Regions from separate parts of the Pseudoalteromonas sp. MQS005 genome, predicted to be linked through region 3. Evidence: predicted binding sites of a transcription regulator. Region 3 holds the regulator's gene; each other region holds the start of a gene.
What was found. The regulator LexA, encoded in region 3, represses DNA repair genes until DNA is damaged. The targets are predictions, from matches to a motif close to TACTGTATNNNNATACAGTA.

Region 1 (8,039 bases), on a different contig from region 3:
TTTAAATTTAGAAGATTCACTGGAACGTAATTTTATCTGTGTTCAGTTACCTGAACCTACTGATATAAAAAAAGAAGGCTATAAAGCGGGTTATAAAACCATTTTCGACATTACTAAAGCTAGAATCAAACTGTCTGCTGATAAAATTCGTAAGGAAAATCCCGATTTCCACGGTGATCTTGGATTCAAAGTTTTCGAAACTGTAGAAGATTTCAGAGTCGAAGATGATGACAAAGAGTTGTCTTTAATGACGATGACAATGTTTGATGATGTGATGCTTACCGATGAGCAATACCATACGCTTCTTACTACTTGGCGTTTGTATGATGGTAGTGAGTTGAGCACACCTGTTCAAGATATTGAGCTAGATAGCTATACCGCTCACCTTTGTGATAATCGTTTGTATATGATTGCTTCTGATTTTTCTAGTGATGCTTTGAAAGCTCTTCTTTCGAAACTTGATACAGACAAGGAATTCTCACCTAATAAGATTGTTTTCTTTGGTAAAAACTTTGATAGCGTGAAACAAATGGAGCTAAACGAAGCACTAAAAAGTTATGCTAATAAAAAGTCATTAGAAATTGATCTGGTAGGAAGAAACTAATGTCAAAGGGATTCACATTTGAGAAGAACCTGCCACACCAAAAAGCAGGTGTAGACGCATTGATGAGTATGTTTGTTGGAGCAGAGCCTCAACAATCGGACGAACCTATCGTTCGCCTTAGAGCAAACCCTGTTCTTAGTATTACCGACCCTCAATACTATGCGAACATCAAAACAGTTCAAGAATTCAATGGAATCGAACATAAAAGAGAGCATTACAACGCTAAAAGCAACGTTATTGATATTTCTATGGAAACAGGCACAGGTAAGACTTATACCTATACTAAATCCATGTATGATCTCAATAAAGCATTTGGTATCAATAAGTTTATTGTCATTGTCCCTACGCTTTCAATCAAAGCAGGAACAGTAAACTTTCTGAAAAGTGATGCACTTAAAGAACATTTCCGTGATGATTATGAGCGTGAACTAAAAACTTATGTCGTAGAAAGTCAAAAAGGTTCAAGTAAGAAGAATACTAAATCTTTTATGCCTCAAGCGGTTCATGATTTTGTTGAAGCAAATAATTTTAATAAAAAACAGATTCACGTTTTGATTATCAACTCTGGAATGATTAACTCAAAATCATTGACTGAGACATACGACACAGGGTTGTTAGATAACAAATTCGATACACCGATTGAAGCTATCAGTGCTGTAAGACCTTTTATTATAATTGATGAGCCTCACAAGTTCCCTACAGCTAAAAAAACATGGGACAACATCAGTAAGCTTAATGCTCAATACATTATTCGCTTTGGTGCAACTTTCAACGAAGACTACGAGAATTTAGTTTATCGTTTAACGGCTGTTGATGCGTTTAACAATGATTTAGTAAAAGGGATTAACGCTTTTATTGAAGATGTTGTTGGTGATGACTTTGCAAACCTTAAACTCACTAAATCAACGGCAAAAGAAGCAACATTTGAGTTAAACGAAAGTGGAACGAAAACCGTTTATAAACTTACGAAAGGTGAGCCATTATCAAAGACTCATAGCGAGATTCATGATCTGTACATTGAATCACTTAACACAAAAATGGTTGTACTGAGTAACGGTATCGAGCTTAAAGTCGGCAAGTCTATAAATCCTTATTCATACTCGGACACGCTTGAAGATAATATGATCCGTAAAGCGATTAAGGAGCATTTCAAGCTTGAACGTGAGTTGCTCACTCAACGCCCAAGAATAAAGCCGTTATCGCTTTTCTTCATTGATGATATTGAAGGCTATCGTGATGGTAACAACCTTTCAGGTAGCTTAAAAACTAAGTTTGAAGAATGGGTTGTCGCAGAAGCTAAAGAGTGCTTAAAAGTTGAAACCGATGCTTTCTACAGAGAATATCTAGAAAAGACCATTAAAGATGTGTCTGTTGTTCATGGCGGTTATTTCTCGAAAGATAATAGTGATAAAGATGAAAAAATTGAGAAAGAAATCAATGAGATTCTTCATGATAAAGAACTTCTTCTTTCATTAGACAATCCAAGACGTTTTATCTTTAGTAAGTGGACACTTCGTGAAGGTTGGGATTCGCCTAACGTAATGCAGATCGTTAAGTTACGTTCAAGCGGTAGCACAACATCAAAACTTCAAGAAGTTGGCCGTGGTCTTCGTCTACCAGTAAATGAATATATGGGTCGTGTTAAAGACCGTTCATTTATGCTTAATTACTATGTTGATTTTACAGAAAAAGACTTTGTAAGCACTCTCGTTCAAGAAGTGAATGACTCTTCATTCAAAGAAACTGTTCCAAGCAAGTTAACCCAAGAAATCAAAGATAAAATTACTGCCGAATACCCTGATTTATCTGCATTTAAAATTATGTCTGATCTGTTGGGTAAAGGGATCATTGATGAAAATGAAAATTTACTTGGTTCTGATGCTTACTCAAAACTAAAAGCTCAATACCCTAATGCGTTTCCTACAGGCGTTAAGCCTAACAAGATTAAAGTTGATAGTGGGGCGAAGAAAACATCGAAAATGCGTGTTGGTAAGTTTGATGAACTAAAATCACTCTGGGAGATGATTAACCAAAAAGCGATTTTAGAATATAAAATTGCAAGCGAGGACGACTTCCTTGAACTATTAAAAAAATATCTGATTGAAGAGTCAGATAAGTTCAAGAAAACTGGTGTTCAGACACGTATTGAGACGGTCTATATTCATAACGATACCGCTATGTTTAAGTCAAAGTTTGGTAATGATGATGACTTCACCAAGTTCTCTACAATGACTTACAAAGAGTTTTTGAACCGTCTATCACAAGAAGCGTTTATCAAGTTATCTACGCTTCATAAAGCATTTGTAAGTGTTCAAAGCACGATAGATATTACTGATTATTTGAATATTCAAACAATCAGAAAAGTTAAATCAGGATTCAGTAAATTCTTGTTGAATAATTCATTCAATAAGTTTGGTCTTGGCTACAACATTATATCGAACAGTATGCATCCAACTAAGTTTACTGATGAGCAAGGTGAACCTCGAACCGAAGTTATGGCAAGTGATTTAGGAGTTTATAATGACGACTCTCTTACGCCTCTAGATACATACCTGTTTGAAGATGTGTTTTATGATTCTGAACTTGAGAAACTGAATATTACGGATGGCGAGATTGAATCTGTATCGGTCTTTACTAAGATTCCGAAGAACTCAATTAAGATCCCTGTATCTGGTGGTTACTCATATTCTCCCGACTTTGCGTATGTCGTTAAAACGAGTAAAGGTGATTTCCTGAACTTCATCATTGAGACGAAAAATGTTGATGGAAAGGATAGTCTTCGCAAAGAGGAAGAGCGAAAAATCGAACATGCTAAAGTTCTTTTTGACCAGATCAGTAAAGAGGTCAAGGTCGATTTCAAAACACAATTTGCTGATGATTTGATTTATGACTTAATTAAGCAAGCTGCTTCTAGCTAGTTTGTATAGAAAGCGAGGGCAAAACATGCTCTCGCCTTAGTTCAATTTTTTGCATATTTAGTCATACAAACAAAACACATACTTAAAAGTTAGAGTAATAAACCTAACTTATTTTTGTCCAAAAACGTGTTGAGGCGAATGCCTCAAAAGAGCGAGGAACGGTCATTGAGACTGGCTGAATATTGTAGTTAATTGATTGGCCAAACAGCCCTTTGCGCATATATTCATTATGAGTGTCACCACTATAACTTTTATCCAGCTTTTCATGCTTTCTCCTTTGTATAAATTATTAATATTAGCTTTTCTAATTTATTACTTTACCATCTTGGTTTCTTAAAACAGTATGCCAAGGCTCAGGTTTTTTTATGTGATCAATTGTGACATCTTTTATCGCCGCAGACTCTAACCACAATAATGTTCCATCACTAGCTTTGACTTGCGCCAATTCTCTGCCTTTATAATAAGATTTATTTAAAAATCCATAAATAATATTACCTTCTCTAAGAGAGAAGCAGTGTTTATCAATACCTCTTTCTTTTGGTTTGATACCGCTATCCAATTCGTCTATTAGCTCTTCCCAGTGCTTTTTATTAGGGCATGCAGAAACACCGAATTTAAAAGAAAGGTACCTTGGTTCCTCTTTAAGCTCATCAAAGCATTTGCTACGGTCATCTGTATTTTTATATGCATTACATATTTGGTCTGCTATTGAGTTATTTGGGAAGCTTGAAAAGGGCAAAAAAGCAATTATTAGTATTATGATGGCTTTCATTGAATAATCCTTATAATCCACAGTGCTGAAGTTTTATTTATTAAGTTGTGTAAGTGTACTGCTAATTAAGTAATCAATGAAAGTTAAGTTTAAAGAGCAATACTATTTTCTTCAGTGCGGATATATCTTAAATCTAATTTTTTAGCTTTGGCCCTAGTTTCTACGCTTTTGCTGTAGGTAAGTCGCTCAACTTGGTGGTGTAACTGGGCGGTGCTAAGTTATCTTTTGGTCGCCAATCATGATTAAAACCTTCAGTAGCAGTATGTATAGTTGACTGCCCAAATTTTTTATTAATCTCATCTAGCACAGCAGTTCGCTTATCTACTTTTAATGGGCCTACATCACTCAGTAGTTCCAATTGCTGTTCAGTATCACTTTTTGAGAGTTGCTCTAAAATTACCCCTACTTTTTTGTACTTATATCCAGCCTTAAATATAGATTTAAGGGCGTAGGTAGCGTAGGCCACCAGCGTTAATGTATCCGCGCAAGGGAAGGGGAGTCTAATTAGTTGTGATTTATGGTATTGAGCCTGGCTCTTATCAAAGCTATTTGTGCCGATAAAAATTGTTATTGCTGATGTGAAGCTTTCAAAACGGCGAAGTTTATTGGCTGCGCGTGTTGTGTGGGTTGCTACTGCCTCCATCATTTCATTTTCACATGTAACGGCTTTACCCATACTTTGAGATACACATATTCTATCTCTGTTTGATTGTATATCTTTCAATTCAACAGCATTAATCCCATTTAATTCTTGTACTGTCCTGGCGAGCACGACGCTGAATTGTTGTTTTATAATACTTACATCTAATTTTTTTAAATCTAACCCAGTAACAACGCCCATAGCTTTGAGTTTTGTCTCGGTGCGAGAGCCCACACCCCAAATATCACCAACAGGGCAGTGCTTTAAAGCCCAGTCAACTTTATGTTGTGTATCTAATACAACAACTCCCCCGGTGTGAGCTTTCCACTGTTGTTGTTTGGCGCAATGGCTACCAAGCTTTGCTAAGGTTTTTGTGCTGGCCATACCAAGACCAACGGTTAGGCCCACATTTCGATGAAGGGCGCTTTGAATTGTGTGACCTAACTTTTTTAGGTTTTGTGTATGCTTCACATCTACTTTTCCAAAACTCTCATCCACTGAGTATCGAATGGTGTCAAATAAAAACATTTCTAGCTCTGTATGAAATCTATCGCTCATATCACCAAATAAGTTAAAGTTTGATCCCCATAAATGCCCGTTGTTATGTTTTACTATTTCACAAACATTAAAGGCGGCATCGCCCATTTTTACATTTAGATCCTTAATGGCTTGGTTGCGAGCGATTACATTACCTTGGTTTGAGCTCAATACACCCAATGGTACACGATCCATGTTGTATTGAGGGTTGAATAGGGCGCAGAACGAAACGTAAGCTGCGTTAATGTCACATAGAACCCACATATCAAAATACCTTAACTACGCCTGTGACAACGCCCCATATACAATGGGTATCCCAATTATTATCTTCATCAGTTTGCACTTCAATTGACGGAAACGCTTTATTCCTACTAATGAATATTGCTTTATTGCCTTTTAGTTGCAGCTCTTTTACAACAAACTCATTATCTAGAGTGGCTAGAACTATACGACCTGATTTGGCTGATATAGAGCGATCAACGACAATAATTGAACCATCGGTTATATCGGGGGACATACTATTGCCAGCAACTTTGAATAAAAAAGTACTGTTTGGTCGCTTTATCAGTAAAGAATCTAAGCTGATCCTCTCACTCAAATAATCTTCACAGGGGTTTGGGAAGCCCGCTGCAACACTGAACTCACCTAGTTCAAGGATGGTTGAGGATGGTGCTGTTTGGATAGGTTTCATTGTGCACTTACTATATACTGTATACATGTACAGTATTTTAGGCGTCAGCTTTTACTTGTGCAAGTTAAATGAATAAAGCTTATTACTTGCTGATATGTAATATCCATTATAGAGAGCGTGTTAGGTGAATTATTATTAAAAAACTATTATTTATTTTAAATTCCTGCGCGTATTTGTCTTTACTATACCTTTGAAGCACCAATTATTACGGAGTTTTTAATAGTGGAACTTTATAAGTTAATCTCGAATGACGGTGATATGGCCGTGTTTTATCGTAATGTACTCATTTCATATTATGATTCGGTTGTAGACGAAGTTAATGTGAAAATGTTAGTTGAAGCTGTCGCAGACAATATAGCAAGAGCTGTAAATAATGAAATTAAGACGGTTCGCTTTGAAAAAGAGCCGGATTTTGTGCACTGGGAGTCAAGCCATCAAGTTGCTGATATTCTTAATGTGGGTAAACTAAAGTTGCTTAGCGCTTCAGACAGAAAAATTAGCTCGTCGCTGGTGGATGAGATCGCTATATTAACCGGTTAAAATTATTCCTAATAAAATTAACCTTATTAATCGTTTTTACTATATTTTTAATTAACACATTCTAAACTGACTTTCTGCTTGGTCGCATTTTTTGTCTTCGCAGGCGCGGCCAAGCTCCTTATTAATTTCCCCAAAACATCCCGTTTTAAAACTACCTGTATCGTTCTCTTATCTAAAACATAAGAATACTAGAGTAAAATATGGGTCATCATACCGGTGCTTTAATACAGACAATTAAACAGTTTTCACAAGATTTTGAGTTCTATCCCACCACCAATGAGCAGTTAGAAGTAATTAAAGCTGATTTAGAGGTCATATTTCGCAGCACAAAGTCACCAAGCGTATTGGACATTGGTGCAGGTAATGGGAAAGCGCTAAAACACCTCACCGAGGGAAAGAAATACGCTATTGAAAAGTCATTACCATTACTTAGTGCTTTGGATTCCGATATATTTGTAGTTGGCACTGACTTTAAAGAGCAGACGATAATTGATAAGCGATGTGATCTAGTTTTTTGCAACCCTCCCTATTCTGAATTTGCATACTTTGCCCGGAGAATTATAGAAGAGGCTAACGCCCGTTATATTTATTTGGTGCTGCCTGAGCGTTGGGAAAAAAATGACGATATACAAAGCGCCATAAAAGCTCGGGATGCGAGTTACACTGTGTTGGGCTCGTATGATTACTTAAATGCCGAGCGCAAAGCGCGTGCTAAAGTTCATGTTGTACGGATTGACCTTTGCTACTGCCGTGATACCTACTATCGCGGGGCCACCCCAAAAGTAGATCCATTTTCTTTATGGTTCGCACAGAATTTTAATATTTTTAATGAAGATGAAAAGCCTAAGGCAACGGATACGTTTAATAAAGATAAAGCACATAACTTTAGTGAAAGGGTTAGTAATTCATTAGTACCTGGCGTCGATTTAGTTTCTACCCTTGAGGCTCTTTATAATGACGATTTAAATAAACTTATTGAGACTTACAAAAAGTTGGAGTCAATTGATAATGTCGTTCTTAAAGAGCTTGGCGCAAATTTTGATGGAGTCAAAGAAGCGTTAAAGTTAAAAATCGAAGGTTTAAAGGATAAATATTGGCGAGAGCTATTCTCAAACCTTGATAAAGTAACTAATAGGCTGACGGCCAAATCTCGCGAAAAACTTCTAAAAGTTTTGTTTGAAAATACTCATGTAGACTTTACCAAGACGAATGCCTACGCGTTGGTCCAGTGGGTCTGTAAGAATGCAAACAACTACTTTGATGAGCAGCTGGTGGACGTTGTAGAGTGCATGATTGGTCAAGCAAACGTAATACTTTATAAGTCTAACGAAAAAACA
Region 2 (8,039 bases), on a different contig from region 3:
TGTTGTCCTGCATTTTGTTGTGATTGGGTCATCTATTAATTCCTGATTTTAATTCGTCATAATTCGTTTATGGGTTATGCAATATTCACTGTCGTCGAACATCATTCGTTAAACCCTGGAGCTAAATTCAAATTTCCGACCCCGTAGAGTGTCGGAGTATTCTTTAACCAAAGTTGGTATTCAGTGCCTTGAAGGCTGTGTGCTTTGGAACAATCCACATGCCATTGGCGAAGCAAATACCCAGCGGTTGCCGCTCTAATCTCAACCTTTAGAACGCCACCCGTCATGCCATAGTCCAGCTCTATCGCTTCGCTGTGCTCAATACGTGGATGCGGCACTAACTCCAGCTCTACAAATCTGTTCCATTGCCGGTCTTGGGTTTCGAGCTCACTTTCTTTGATAACAGAGGGCGACAAAGTGGAATCTTCAAGCACAAACGCTGCTTTAATGCGGGTCAGTACAAAGTCACGGAACTCACCATGCTTGCGGTCAAAACCACGAACATGCCAACGCAGGCCATTATCCACCAGCGTATGCGGCACAATTTCACGCGTTGTTTCACCACTCGATAACGACACATAGGTGATACTCAAGGCTTTGCCTTTGTGTATGGCCTCGGTGACTTTCGCCACTATCGATAAACTCGGCTTATTTAGGTGATAAGGCGCTTCACAAGCCAGAGGTGGTTTTACCTTTCCAGTGAAGCCATCACCGTACCCTTGGCTAATGGTCGCCAGCGTTCTCACAACGTCATAGTCGAACAAGGGCTCAAAAGCTTCACCACGCTTATGCAATTTGAGCTTTTGGTCATACTCAATGTTGCTTGGCGCAAGCTCTCGGTATAGGGTGAAGTCTTTCGTTGCTTGTGCAGCGGCTATGCTGAAGCGATCGACTAAATCCGCCCGTACCGCCTCTCCCTTAAACAATAAGGTGAAATCGATGTGGGCAATGCGATCCCTGGTTGCTTGTGGCAACTGCGCTATCTGCGAAAGCCTATCTGGCTTCGCCACTACCGTTTGTTTCAGACCATCATTTGTCATGCGTCTTGTTTATCCAATTCAACCAGATTCTTAAAACTCTGTTTATAAAGTACGGACCGACATCGCGTAATCACATTGAATAGTGTCACTCAATGCTGCTCTTTATCCGCAATGACTAATCAATCTCTACCGGTTGAAGCTGGACAGATGGCCATAAAACACTGAATAGGCTTCAACCTAATTAATTTTATTAGGTGTCATCCTATCACAAATTATTTTGTAGGGAAGACTAAGCGGCAACTTTTTGATCTGGATTGCAATTGCTGCTCAGGTATGGGAGTGAAGACACTGTTTCATGCCATTGCTGATAGCCGCTATCAATGCGCTACCCGAACCAGTGGCACCACGATGTTACCGCGATGAGATACCCCTTTGTCCGACTCTGTAGACATCAGGACTCGTTGCTCACTCTCTCGAACACGCCTGGCAACTTCTGCCTGGGCTGGTAGCAATGGCAGCATCCCTTCAGCGATCGCGTCTGGGGCAGACTCTTGGCCACAGGACATCAAATGCTTCCATGGATCTTTAAGAAAGCGCTCGAACGTGATGCCAAATTCAATGATGCGGGCAGAGACGAAGATTTCGCCCCAGTAGTGAACTACTCGCAGCTAAAGCAGCGAGCTTCCAAGATAACCGCCTAAGCCGCTAGCTTTTCTTTTTTGACGCTTCGTTGGACACCGCTAGTCGAGCTTTTGGCTCGGCTAGTCTTACGATTGCCTCCACGTCCACTATCTGACTGAGTTCTTAGAACTCCATCGTCAGACAACACCGTTCCAGTGTCTAATATTAGATTAATTGCCCGTTTCTTAATGACCAATGATGCGTTGTTGTCTGCATTGTCAGTATTGCCACAATTGCCGCACACAAAGAGTTCTTGTGATTTTCGGTTGTCGGGGTGAGTGTGATCGCACTGAGCGCACTCCTGACTGGTATACGGAGCAGGGATTTTGAATACGGCTTTACCCGCTTGGTAAGCCTTGTATTTGGTGTAGGTTTCTATGATGTGCCAACCAACGTTCAGAATAGACTTGTTTAGCCCTGCCTTTTGTTTGGCTTTATTTGACACATATCGGCCTTGCTCGTTTTGTTTTGCCTTTGGCTTGCGCGTCATGCGTGAGGTACTTAGCGCCTCGAACACAATAACCTTAGCTTGACTATCGACTAATGAACGACTTGTTTTATGCGCAAAGTCATTACGTATGTTCGCCTTTTTAGCGTGATGCGTAGCAATACGGTGCTTAGTTTTGTTCCTGCGGTTTGAGCCTTTAGTTTGACGCGCCAACTTGCGTTGTAGTCGCTTAATGTAGCGATCAACTTTGGTCATCTTCTTTTTCTGATTGTCACAGAAGTCGAACGTCATTGAGCCAGCATGAGCAGGGATGGCAACACCACGGTCTACACCGATAACGCTTTCTTCCAGATACTCTTTTGTTGAGCCTTGCAGAAACGCCAAGTGTTCAGCATTGCTCGATAGCTCAACTTCATTCTTTCCATTCTCATAACAGAAAGACACCGTGTATTGACCGCGCTCTTTACGCACATACAGCGAATTAGGGATCTCAAACTTACGATGCGCTTTAAACGATAAATAACCAATATTATTAGTCTTAGTGCCAATAAACAGGCGTAAATTACCATCTTCACAACGGTCGAAATGGAATACTTCACGGGTAAGATAAATGCTTCCCTTGTCGGTTTTTGGCTTGCGCTTTGGCCGTCCACATGCGCCTTTCATGAACTTTTGATAGGTTTGATACCAGTTAACAGCACTATTGCGGAGTATTTGGCTAGGACACTGGTATAGCCAAGGAGATAGTTCTTTCGATTTAAACTGCGATGTCTTTTGATCAAGCGGCGCGTAAGTACCAATCGGGTAATACTTCCTTGCAAAAGTGCGGTAATACCTTTCCTCATCCACTTTGGCATTCCAAATGCTACGCGCACAGCCCATCCACTGGCTTAATACCAGTTTTTGATTGGATGTAGGGTTAGCGCGGAGCTTGATACCAGTGAGCAAAGAGTACCCCACCAATGACCTGTATGGATATACAGTATTTTATCATACTTCTTGACGTTTGCAAGTTGCTGCCTTGCAGCTAGTTACCTCTTGCTTGACTCGCCCTTGAAAGGGCGAGATTGCGCAAGCATAATGTTCAATGTAGGTGTTTTGGTACATGGAAAGATTCCTCTTGTTGGTTATATACCCTTCCTACTTGCAGCCGCAGCGGTGTTACCTGCATTCGCTCACCCCAATCACATAGAAGATCTATGCTCATGGGGACTCGCTCACTTGCCGCCTAGCTGCAACACCAAGTAGTTTGGGTATAACGTAAGTTCACTTTCCATTTTCCAGAGGTTTTCAAATATGCAAGGCTTACCTTGTAGAGAGCTACAAAGCTTTAAATCGATTGCGGGCATCTTTGTAGTCATAGTGGGCATGTTCTGAGCCACGATGATACAAATCATCCAGGTAAGTTTGTTCCTGCGGCAACTCGTCTTCGCTGATTTCGCGCCACCAATGTTTGTTGGCACCTTTAACACCGTCATGCCAGCGGTAACCACGCTCTTTTAAATAGTCCTTTACGTCAAACGGCGCACCAAACGCACGAACTAACACAGTTCGCCTGTCCGCTTCAGACAACAAGTTTGCAACGGACTCGGGCAACAAATGGAACAACCAGGCCATCGCCAAACAATCGGTCGCAGCTCGGTGTCCTTCATAAAACCAACCTAAGCGAAGCAGCAGGTACTCAAGCTTTCGACTTTCAAAACCCAGCGCCTTCCAATCTATGCCACTGGCTGAACAGGCCCAAGATAGATGGCCTAATGCAGCAAACCGCATTTCAAAGAAAGGACGATCAAACTGTGCATTGTGCGCAACCACCAACGGATCATCGGATAACCAACTCGCAACCAGTGCATCATCAATGCGCTGGCCTTGCACCATATCATCGGTAATACCGGTTAACTCGGTAATCAGCTCGGGGATTGGCTTGCCGGGATCTTCATACAAGCTGATCACATCAACAATCGACACAATCCGCTGAGCAGAGGGGCTGTAAAGCACCTTAACCATACCAAGCTCAATAATGGACTCATCATCGGCAGACAGTCCGGTTGTCTCTGTATCGAGCAGCACCATTGGCTGTTCATCACCGACCATAGGAGAAAGTTCAAGTGGCCAGGACTGCGGCTCACGCGTTAATGGAATACGCTCCAGCAATCTAAAATCTTCTGGTCTTTCTGGGATATCCGCGAGGCGCTCTAGCGGAAATGGTGCAGGGGCTCTTGTCATTGATGGTTCCTCTTCACTTCTATTGTTCGCTTTGGGTTATTTCATTGTGCCCTGTTCGTTTATAAACGCATTTGTACAAAATGCACCTTGGATACCTAAGCGTTTTTTTAATCTTTCTACTGGGTGAACCCATGTATGAAGGCTTTGGCTAAGTCTTTCAGAAAGCCTTAGCTAAACCCTTTTGGTAACCCTTACCGATACCCTTTACGTATGGCTTAGCCAACCCCTTTTGAAACGGTTGAACAAGGCTTTAACTGCGTTCGACTGAGCATTTTAATGATGCTCCTGACTTCGCTTTAAACCAGTAAATTCAATACGAAGCAGAATTTTACTAACTGTTTGTAAACCCTTTGCAAAGGGTTCAACAAGCCTTGTTTGACGGTTACTTGACCCATGCGTTAACCAGTAGCAGTAACAGGATCAGTAACAGAAACAAGAGCAGTAGGCAGAAGCAGTAATGTCCAAGCCTTGCAGGCTTTGACTAGGGCGAGCATCCCCCCACATCAAGCTTTTCAACACAAAAAAGAAATCGCCCACGACACAACGTCTTACTCGAACAACACCAGTTTTACCTACAATTTTACTTGTAGAAATCAGCATAGCATTAGATACTGTATAAACAAACAGTATTAATTATGATTTTTCGAGGTTCGTCATGAGTGTCTCACTGATAGGCCGTAGCGGCGCACTTGCCTTCATCAAAGCCAAGCGCCTTCGTATTCCATTGTTCATGGAACGTGTTTCTGCTGGTTTTCCCTCACCAGCGCAGGATTATGTTGAGCAAACGCTCGACCTTAACGAGCTTTGCATCAAGCGACCGGCTGCAACGTTCTTTGTACGTGTTGAAGGTGATTCAATGATTGATGCTGGGATTCACCCAGATGATATTTTGGTGGTTGATCGCTCTGTCCAAGCCGAACACGGTGACATTGTCATCGCTGGCATCCATGGTGAGTTCACGGTAAAGGAGCTTCAGCTGAGGCCGTGCGTCAAGCTGCTCCCAAGAAACCTGGCGTATGAGCCCATTCATATTCCTGAAGGGACAGAGTTAGAGATATTTGGTGTGGTCATCAGTGTGGTGCGAAACATGCGCCGTAAGTCGTGACTATCCTATGCCTGTATTTGCCTTGGTGGACTGCAACAATTTTTACGCCAGTTGTGAGAAGCTGTTTCGTCCTGATTTAAAAGATACGCCGGTTGTGGTGCTGTCAAACAATGACGGCTGCGTGGTAGCACGCTCGCGTGAAGCCAAGTCACTCGGTATTAAAATGGGTGTACCCGTTTTTCAGATCAAAGCTGAAATGCAGCGTCATGGCATTTTGGCTTTTTCATCCAACTATGCGCTGTATGCGGATTTGAGCAGTCGAGTGATGCGCACTTTGGAAGAGATGGCACCACGAGTAGAGGTTTACTCCATTGACGAAGCGTTTTTGGATTTAACCGGTATAGAGTCAGCCATATCTCTTGTCGAGTTCGGACAACAAGTGCGAGAGCGCATAGGTCACTGGATTGGGATCAGCGTCTGTGTAGGCATTGCACCGACTAAAACACTCGCCAAGCTGGCTAACCATGCCGCTAAGAAATATCCCGCTACTCAAGGGGTTGTAGACCTGACCAATCCAGATCGGCAACGTCGGTTGCTCGCATTAGTTCCGGTTGATGATGTTTGGGGCGTTGGTAGACGACTTTCTAAGCGTTTAAATGCGTTAGGTATCACCACAGCCTTAGACCTAGCCAATGCCTCTCCTAGAGCCATCAGAGACCAGTTCTCGGTGGTTTTAGAGAGAACCGTCAGAGAGCTCAATGGTGAGTCGTGCATTGAACTTGAAGAGATCCCGCCAACTAAGAAGCAAATCGTCTGTAGCCGTTCATTTGGCGCAAAAGTAACGCAATTTGAATTGTTACGTGAGGCCGTATGTGAATACGCAACCCGCGCCACTGAGAAGCTACGCAAAGAACAGCAGCAAGCCAAAGTGATGACCGTGTTCATACGTACCAGCCCCTTTAAGGACAACGAGCCGCAGTACAGCAACTCTGCATCGGGTGAGTTGCTGCTCCCCAGTTGCGATACGCGGGATTTTATTGAGCTGGCCAATCACTTACTCAAGCGGATTTGGAAGGATGGATTTCGCTATGCCAAAGCGGGCGTCATGCTGTCTGACTTTTACGATCCAGGCATGTTTCAACCAGGACTATTCGATGACGTATCGACCCGCTCTAATAGCCAGCAGTTAATGTCTGTATTGGACACCATTAATCAAAGCGGTGCCGGAAAGGTTTTCTTTGCTGGACAAGGTACGAAGAAAGATTGGTCGATGAAGCGAGAGCATTTGTCTCCCGCTTATACAACACGCTGGGACCAGTTACCACGAGTGAAGTAGCGCAGTTGACTCAATAGGCATTCACACTGCGACGCAGCATATTGATTTTATAAACCTGACGGCGAATATCACTTAGTAAACTTTCTTTCTCCATAGCCAGCGCTAGCTCCCATTCTTTGGCGCAACCTTTGCAATCCAAAAATGAGTATCTCATCTTCGTCTTTGAAACACGCAGTGCTTTACTAAAGACCACACGCTTGCCTCGCTGACCGTGAAAGCGGTTTAAGTACCACTCAATGCCAAAGCCATACTTAAAGTCTCTGATACGGACACCAAGCAGCCCCCAGTCTTTAAAGGGCTCATTCTCACGAACCTTGTAATGGGTAACCCAAAAGTCATCAACTTCAGCTCTTGCCAGCGCTTTTAGCCTGTCCGTTTCTTGCTGCAATAAATTTGATACTTCTGATTTCCATTGTTCATTGACGATTTCTACCAAAGCAATTTCCCCATCTAATTAAACCCAAAAGCCAAAACTACTATCCGTTTGGCTTTTGGATCGAAACGCCAAACGTAAAACTGCCGTCACAATCACTGTTTGGCGTCTCGATATAAATCAACTCGCGCAATCCCATACCTGACAAGGGATACAGCCCGATTTCACATAAAAAAGCCTGAAAAGACGAATCGCCGCGAAGCGACAAACCGTTTGGCGAATCAAGACCAGAATGCAAACTATGTTTGGCGTCTCGATTTTTTGCTTATGTCATCAGCCGCCAAACAGTGCTTATTCTCATACTTTTGCGAAAATGCAATAGGCAGATAGATGAAAGGATTTGTCACCTTTCTGCCCACCGCCAGTGCACCGAATCCTGATAATGACATTTGAGTGAACCGCCAGAGCACTTGGAAAAGCCCAAGCGTGACCAGTGCGGTTGATTGAAAACCGTTAGAGCACTTTGAGTGCACAGGAGATAAGTATGTTTGTACTAGGCGTAGATATCGGTTACTCGAACCTGAAGCTGGCAATTGGCCAATCAGGCAGTGAACCGAAAACCATTATTCTGCCTGCGGGTGCCGGTCCTGCGGATCGTATGCCAGAGCGTATCGGAGGGGGCGATGATGACACTTGTTTGTATGTATCTGTCGATAATGAGCGTTGGGCCGCTGGTGTGCCTGCTGGACGCCTTCAAGGCTGGGAACGAGAGCTTCACCCGGAGTATCCCACCACAAAAACCTATAAGGCGCTTTTTCATGCCGCCTTGTTAATGGCTGAAACAGAATCCATCGATTTGGTTGTCACTGGATTACCGGTTTCCCAGTTTCATGAACCACAACGTAAGTCTGACCTTGTGCAGCGTTTAAAAGGTGTCCATCAAGTGACGC
Region 3 (8,039 bases):
ATAAACGCAAAACTTGTGTGCGTATATGCACAGATTAAAGAGTAGTTATCATGGCAATTCAATTTAATGATTGGCAAGACCTGAAGGTTGCTTACGAGGTAGCGCGCTTAGGTACTTTAACTGCCGCGGCCGAAGTGTTAGATGTTCACCATAGTACGGTGCTCAGGCGAATAAATAACTTAGAAAAAAGCTTAAATGCGCGACTATTTCATCGCCATGCTCGCGGCTACAAAGTCACAGAAATTGGCGCTAAGTTATTTACCACAGCACAAGCGATTAATGGTGAACTAGAGCGCCTACATAATGACATTATTGCTGCAGATAGCACCTTGCAAGGTAGCTTGTTACTCACCACAGTTAGTGGCTTTATTGATGTATTAAGTGAGGTGTGTGAGCAGTTTCAAACCTTGCATCCGCAAGTGCAATTACAAGTGATTATGGATCAAAAACGCTTACGTTTAGATCATGGCCAAGCACATATCGCAGTAAGAGCTGGACCCAGACCGGATGAGGGTGATTATATTGCTCAGCATTTAGCGGCGCTCTCGTCAGGATTTTATGCATCAAAGCATTACATTAGCCGTTATGGGTTGCCACAGACATTAGCGCAACTATCGCTGCATAGCTTTGTGTCAGGTGTAGCAGGGTATAATGCCAAAGTGCCTTACTTTGCATGGGTTGATGAAAATATTCCCCCGTCGCAAGTTAAGCTAAGAGTGTCAGAAACCTCAGAAGCGACCCGCGCCATAGTAAAAGGACTCGGTATTGGCGGATTACAGCATGATGTTGCAGCGCAATACTCTGATTTAGTCCCTGTACTGCCTAATGAACTGAGTTGGCCAACCGATTTGTGGCTGGTTACGCATCATTTAGTGCATCGAACGGCAAAAGTTCAAGCGTTTAGTCAGCTATTAAAAAATTATTTTAGGCAGCGAAAGTTAAGTTAAAAAGGCTACAACGATTTTTTTATTGAAACACCTAAGCGCTTGGCTAGCCGCGTTAAGTTAGCGCGGTCGACCTGTAAACTACGCGCTGTGCTTGCCCAGTTATAATTATGTTGTTTAAGTTGCTGTATTATAAGTTGCTGAGTATAGGTATCTATGGCTTGCTTTAACGAAATGTTGTTTGCTAAAGGTGGGATTACAAGCTGGTTTGAGTGTTCAAGAGCTAAGGTGTTAACAGCGCTTAAATTTAGCTCACAATGCGCAGGTTCAATAGTAATAATTGGTTGCTGCCACTGATGTTGTTTAGCCTTTAATGCAGCCCGATTAATCACATGCTCAAGCTCCCTCACATTGCCTGGCCAGTCATATTTTTTAAGCAGCAGTTGCGTTTCAATACTGAGTTTTAGCTGTTTAATAGCGAGCTTGCGGGCTGTTTTTTCTGCAAAATAACCGGCTAATAAAATAACATCTTCATCACGGGCTTTCAATGGAGCGACTGTGAGTGGATAAACACTTAATCGATGGTACAAATCGGCGCGAAACCGTCCTTGTGTTACTTCGTGTTTTAGGTCGCGATTGGTTGCTGCAATCACTCTAACATCGACATATTTAAGTTCATCTTCGCCAACGGTTTGTACTTCGCCACTTTGCAGTACGCGTAATAATTTACTTTGCATAGCCAGAGGCAGCTCGCCGATTTCATCTAAAAATAAGGTGCCGCCATCGGCTAACTGAAATTTACCTTGGCGGGCATTTTGGGCGCCGGTAAAAGCGCCTTTTGCATGGCCAAAAAATTCACTTTCTGCGAGGTTTTCAGGCAGTGATGCACAATTTAAATGAATTAATGGCTGATCTTTACGTGCGGAGTGTAAGTGAATATTACGTGCCACCAACTCTTTGCCGACCCCAGTATCACCTAAAATAAGGACACTAAAGTTTGATGCCGCAACCAGTTTTATCTCATTTTTAAGCGTTTGTATTGCAGAGCTTTGGCCAATAATTTCACCACCATCACGTTTGAGCGCTTCACGGTTTAACGCTTGTACTAATTCACTAGAGTGCTGCGCATGTTGTTTGTAATGGGCAAGCTCTAGGGCTGTTTTAAAGTGCGCACTGCACAAGGTTTGTAAGGTGTTGAGTGTATCAGTGGTAATACCGTAAAACGCATTGGCGTTAAGGCTATCAAAGGTCAGAATGCCAAGTAGTGCGTTTTTATCATAAAGGGGTAACCCTAAGCAGGCATGCACTGGAATATCACCGGTTTTAGCCAGTAGTAGCCCGTCGTATGGATCAGGTAGTGGACAGTCATGTGCAAATTGCAGAGCCAAACGACTACTGCAGATGGCTTTAAGGCGAGGATGCTCCGCAATATCAAAACGTCGTCCTAGGCTATCGGGCATAAGCCCTTTAATGGCTAAGGGTTTTAATTGCTCACCTTGGCGAATTAATAATGCACTGGCATCGCTGGGAATAACACGTTCAACCGTGGCTAAAAGTTGCTCAAAACTGTGAGCATGTAACGTACTTTGCGCAAGTTCTAATGCAACTTGCGTCAGGTTGAATTGTTGGTTCATGTCAAAATGACCTGTTAGTGTATTTTTACAGGTTTTATAGTAGGTCATAAAGACCCATCTTGTAAAGCGAGTTAATTTAACCTTTTGAATATTATAGGTTTAATTAGTTGGCACACTCTGTGTAATGCTAAATGCAAGCAGTTAGTTATTACATAGGAAATAAACATGTTATCCGATAAAACCATACAAATAGTTAAAAGCACGGTGCCATTGCTTGCAGAGGCAGGTACGGTCGTAACCGATCATTTTTACAAGCGCATGTTTAGTCATAATCCCGAGCTTAAACATATTTTTAATATGACTAATCAGGAAACGGGTCGTCAGCAATTTGCATTATTTAATGCGTTGGCTGCGTACGCGCAAAATATTGATAATTTAGCCGTGTTAAAAGAGGCGCTAGCGCGAATTAATCATAAGCATACCAGCCTAAATATTTTACCTGAGCATTATCCTATTGTGGGCGCACATTTAATCGGTACGTTAAAAGAGCTTATTCCTGAGCAGTTTACTGCCGATGTTGAATATGCGTGGCGCGAGGCCTACGGTGTACTTGCTGATATTTGTATTACCGAAGAAGCGGCATTGTATGCGCACAGTAAAAACAACCATGGTGGCTGGGCAGGCACGCGCCAGTTTGAAATTACTGATAAACATGTTGAATCTGAATTCGTAACTAGTTTTACGCTGACACCTGTGGATGGTAAAGCAGTTATTACCTACAAGCCAGGACAGTACATTGGCATTAAAGTTAAGCCTGAGGGCGCAGAATATGAAGAGATCCGCCAGTATTCTATTTCGCAAAAGAGCAATGCTAAAAACTATCGTATTAGCGTTAAAAAAGAGTGCCAACCAAAGCCTGGCGTGGTGTCTAATTATTTACACTCACTAGAGCAAGGCGCACGAGTAGAGTTATACCCGCCAGCGGGAGACTTCATTTTAAAAAATGAGGCAACTCCAGTGGTACTTATTTCAGCAGGCGTTGGCCAAACCCCGATGATGGCGATGCTGCAAACGCTACTTAGTGGTGATAAAAATCAAGCGATTAGTTATTTGCACGCGTGTGAAAACAGCCGCGAATTTTCATTTAAAGGGTATTTAGCGCAGCAAACGGCAATGCATCCACAGCTAAAAACATTTACTTGGTTTAATCAAGGTGGCGAGGAGTGTGATTTCACTGGGCTAATGGATTTAACGGTGCTTGAGGCATCATTACCTATTAGCGAAGGGGCATTTTATTTGTGTGGACCAGCATCATTTATGGCTTACGTAAAAGGCCAGTTACTTGATTTAGGTGTGCAAAGCTCAAACATTCACTACGAAATATTTGGACCACACCAAGCGTTATAGGTTAATTAAAAGCGTGTGTTACACGCTTTTAATTTAAACTTACAGCTTTTTACTATTTGTGTTAGCAGCATAAGCTTGTTGTTGCCAAGCATTAAATAGCTTTTGTTGTTTAGCTGAAATTTTTAAACCATACGTTTTTTGCATGTAAGAGTACGCATCGGCAATGCGTTTACGTGCATGAACAGGCGGTTCAACAACACGTTGTTTAAAATTAACTTTAACCTCACAGCGACCATATTGCGTCGCGTTTTGGGCTAACATGCCAAAGCGGTAGTTTGAGCGATCGGCGTTAATTTCACCAATTGCAGGGGCTAAATTGTTTATATCGGCTTCCATCATGCGAAACTTAGCGCTAACTTTGCGGCAGTTTTTACGCCCACCATCTTGCCAACATTGTAACTGGTGACCAAATTCCCATGCAGGGACAATATGTTCCCATTCAATTCGCAATGCACGTTGATTTACTTTGCCTGAGCGGGTTAGTGTGTTGCGAGGCACGTAGCCACAATGGGTAGGATCGGGTACTAACTTTTTGCCTTGTTTTTTTATATCGCAACCACAATAAATACTTTTAGCGTTTTCGGGAAGGGTATTAATTAAGTGCTTTTTGGCACTCGAAAACCGCGTAAATTGTTCGCCCATTGCTGAAAAACAAGCACAGCAAGCCAACAAAGCTAAAATAAACCGAATCATATCCATCACATACGTGAACTACAGGAGCGCCTAGTTTAAGGCCTAGAATAAAAAAGTAAACTGCCACCGGCATGCTTTAATTTTAATTTGCGTATTTTGTAGAGGGCGTTTTTGAGGAGTAAATAGTGGGCAATATTCAGAGGCTAACGCTAAAAATGCGTTAATGAGGTGATTCCTGCGTTGTTGATTTGGTATAACGGTAAAACTGCGTTAAAGTTTGCAATGAAATTAATAGAGGGTAAAAACGAGATAATGTCGGAAATTCAATTTTTAAATGTAGATCTAGAGCTTGAGTCAAAGCAAGATATTAGCGTATTAGTTGCTGATTTAAAAAAGGTCGCAACTATTTTACATTATGATAAAGACGAATACCGTCAACTTGCTCGCATTGAGGTTGCAGGTGAAATAACCACGCCAGATAAAGCGATTAATCACTTGTGTGAGTTAATCGAGTCGTGTTCACGCAATGCATTAAAGCAATGGTTGAGTTGTTCACGCAGAACTTTCGATATTGGGTTTGAGTCTGGCACTTCGCCAAAATGCTTTAACCAAGCCTTACATGCAGATACCTTGTTACGTATATCTGCAATTGGTGCAGGCGTAGAAATTACTATTTACCCTCTCGAAAAGTAATTTAACTTCAACCTTGGTTAATTGACTTACTAGCCTTTTCGCTCAACTACGGCTGCGGTCATCCGTGATACGCAGCAAAGCTCATTGCGGCTATTGGTTATTTTAATATCCCAAACCGAGCTGCGTTTGCCGATATGATAAGCTCTCGCTGTGGCCGTTAATGTGCCATTGCGTGATGCCTTTAAATGACTTGCACTGATCTCTTGGCCAACACAATAAAACCGATTGAAATCAACTACAAAATTAGCGGCATAACTTGCTACTGTTTCAGCAAGCACCACATTTGCACCACCATGAACGATACCCATAGGGTTATGATGCTCTGGAATTGCCGGCATAGTTGCCACTAAGTAGTCATCACCAATTTCACTGATCTCTATTCCCATGGTTTTCATGAGTGTCCCTTGGCCTGTAATACCTTGATCTAATTGCTTACAAAACTCTAATGTAATCGGTTGATGCCAAATACTCATGCTAGCTCCTTGGATAAGTAATTGAGAATTAAAATTTATTAATATGATAATGCGTTGCTAATAATTACATTTATCACCCTGCTTTTAAAGTAGGTTACTGTTTGATGATAACGGCATATAAGGCATTAATTTATATTTGCGATTTTTAAATAACTGTATATACTCACAGTTAATTGTACTGTATGGAAAACCAGTTGTATGCGACCATTAACGAAACGCCAAGCGCAAATACTCGAACTCATTAAAGTGTTTATTAAAGACACTGGTATGCCTCCTACACGTGCCGAAATTGCACAAACACTGGGTTTTAAAAGTGCGAATGCTGCAGAAGAACACTTAAAAGCACTGGCCAAAAAAGGTGTTATTAAAATGAAGCCAGGCGCGAGTCGGGGCATTCAGCTTGTTGAAGAAGAGGAGCCAGAGCAGTTGGGCTTGCCTTTAATTGGCAGGGTTGCTGCCGGTGAGCCAATATTGGCGCAACAGCATGTAGAAAGCCACTGTAAAATTGACCCTTTAATGTTTAAACCTGCGGCCGATTTTTTATTGCGTGTTAACGGTATGAGTATGAAAGACATTGGTATTATGGATGGTGATTTACTTGCTGTGCATAAAACCCAAGTTGCCGAAAATGGACAAGTTATTGTTGCCCGTGTTGACGACGATGTAACCGTGAAGCGTTTAGAAAAAGCGGGCAGAAAAGTACTCTTACATGCTGAAAATGATGAATTTTCAGCTATTGAAGTCGATTTAGAAAATGAGTCGTTCAATATTGAAGGCTTAGCGGTAGGTGTTATTCGTAACGCTGACTGGATGTAGTATTAAAGCATAATTTAGCGCTTAATAGTGATTAGGCGCTGGGTTTGTTAGCAGCACAATGTCTAACTTATCAAATGTATGACTATATGTTGTTAAGTGCTTCTCCTATCATAAATAAAATCACTAAATACTTTATAAATTAACAAATTTACTCTGCTTTTTTAAGTTAACAATTTTTTATATTTCTATCCTGTAATTTCAATACACCCCTTACTAAACCTGACTCTTAGATTAATTGCCTGACTAGTTGCTATTTTTTTAGCTGCGCATTTTAAAAAATACACCTTGTTTATTTTTCATACTCACCTTGCTTATTGTTTATTTTTTAACTAGTTATTAAAGAGCTGGAATAAAAATAACTCACAGCTTAGTCGTTTTGAGAACACACATTTACTAAATCCAGCACCCTTATAAAAAATAAAAATAACGAATAGGCGTTTAAGCCGTATGCCTCTTCGCTTTGCGTCAGCAATAGCATCAAAGGAGCCGTCACATGGGTAAGCTGAGTTCTTCCTTGTGGCTTATATTGTTTGTTTTTTCGCAGAATGTGCTTGCTAATAGCCAATATAATATGCGTAAAGGCGTAACCGATATAAGTAATAATGTATACCAACTGCACATGACTATTTTTTTAATATGTTGTGTGATTGGGGTGATCGTGTTTGCCATTATGTTTTGGGCACTCATTCATCATCGCAAATCTAAAGGGGCTGTCCCTGCCCAATTCCATGAAAGCACCAAAGTAGAAATACTGTGGACTGCGATCCCTTTTGTCATATTAATTGTTATGGCCATTCCTGCGACTAAAACCTTAATTGCCATGGAGGATGCCAGCAAAGCTGATCTCACCATTAAAATTACAGGCTCACAGTGGAAGTGGCATTACGAGTATATGGGGGAGGACGTTGAGTTTTATTCCATGCTAGCTACCCCTCAAAATGAAATAACCAACCTTGCTGATAAAAACCCGAATTATTTACTCGAGGTCGATAAACCACTGGTACTACCTATTAATCAAAAAGTACGCTTTTTAATGACTTCAGATGATGTTATTCACTCATGGTGGGTGCCTGACTTTGCCGTTAAAAAAGATGCAAACCCTGGGTTTATTAACGAAACATGGACCAATATTAATGAGGTCGGTACTTACCGTGGGCAGTGTGCAGAGCTTTGCGGTAAAGATCATGGTTTTATGCCTGTTGTAGTAGAAGCTAAAACAGAAGAAGACTTCAAAACGTGGTTAGCAGAGGCTAAACAAGCCAAACAAAAAGCAGCTGAGGCAGACGCTGCGTTATTAGACCAAGTTGTACCAAAAGAGGAGCTGATGGCGCTTGGTGAGCAGGTTTATATGGCGAGCTGCGCGGCGTGCCATCAACCAACTGGCTTAGGCTTACCGGGTGTTTTCCCGGCCCTTAAAGGCAGCCCAATAGTCATAGGTGATATCAAAGGGCATATAGATATTTTGCTCCACGGTAAACCAGGTACGGCTATGCAGTCTTTCGCAAAGCAATTATCAATCAAGCAAATAGCAGCTGTTATTACCTATAAACGCAACGCGT

Region 1: the regulator LexA is predicted to act here: its motif matches at 6,178-6,197, upstream of A9479_RS16075 (LexA family transcriptional regulator).
Region 2: the regulator LexA is predicted to act here: its motif matches at 4,945-4,964, upstream of umuD (translesion error-prone DNA polymerase V autoproteolytic subunit).

The regions. Positions count from the first base shown of each region.
Region 1 covers NZ_LYRQ01000053.1:20,730-28,768, forward strand. Annotated here, with positions in the region: gene A9479_RS16055 (site-specific DNA-methyltransferase) at 1-604, shown strand, start outside; gene A9479_RS16060 (type III restriction-modification system endonuclease) at 604-3,522, shown strand; gene A9479_RS16065 (hypothetical protein) at 3,827-4,294, opposite strand; gene A9479_RS16070 (Y-family DNA polymerase) at 4,455-5,735, opposite strand; gene A9479_RS16075 (LexA family transcriptional regulator) at 5,737-6,162, opposite strand; gene A9479_RS16080 (hypothetical protein) at 6,385-6,702, shown strand; gene A9479_RS16085 (DUF4942 domain-containing protein) at 6,903-8,039, shown strand, end outside.
Region 2 covers NZ_LYRQ01000021.1:23,976-32,014, forward strand. Annotated here, with positions in the region: gene A9479_RS09255 (type I restriction-modification system subunit M) at 1-32, opposite strand, end outside; gene A9479_RS09260 (WYL domain-containing protein) at 102-1,040, opposite strand; gene A9479_RS09265 (hypothetical protein) at 1,358-1,648, opposite strand; gene A9479_RS09270 (transposase) at 1,678-3,069, opposite strand; gene A9479_RS09275 (3'-5' exonuclease) at 3,430-4,335, opposite strand; gene umuD (translesion error-prone DNA polymerase V autoproteolytic subunit) at 4,991-5,440, shown strand; gene umuC (translesion error-prone DNA polymerase V subunit UmuC) at 5,448-6,716, shown strand; gene mobI (conjugative transfer protein MobI(A/C)) at 6,727-7,152, opposite strand; gene A9479_RS09295 (ParM/StbA family protein) at 7,634-8,039, shown strand, end outside.
Region 3 covers NZ_LYRQ01000010.1:71,052-79,090, reverse strand. Annotated here, with positions in the region: gene A9479_RS05475 (LysR family transcriptional regulator) at 51-947, shown strand; gene norR (nitric oxide reductase transcriptional regulator NorR) at 953-2,518, opposite strand; gene hmpA (NO-inducible flavohemoprotein) at 2,684-3,865, shown strand; gene A9479_RS05460 (endonuclease) at 3,905-4,558, opposite strand; gene A9479_RS05455 (hypothetical protein) at 4,811-5,191, shown strand; gene A9479_RS05450 (PaaI family thioesterase) at 5,221-5,664, opposite strand; gene lexA (transcriptional repressor LexA) at 5,863-6,480, shown strand; gene coxB (cytochrome c oxidase subunit II) at 6,974-8,039, shown strand, end outside.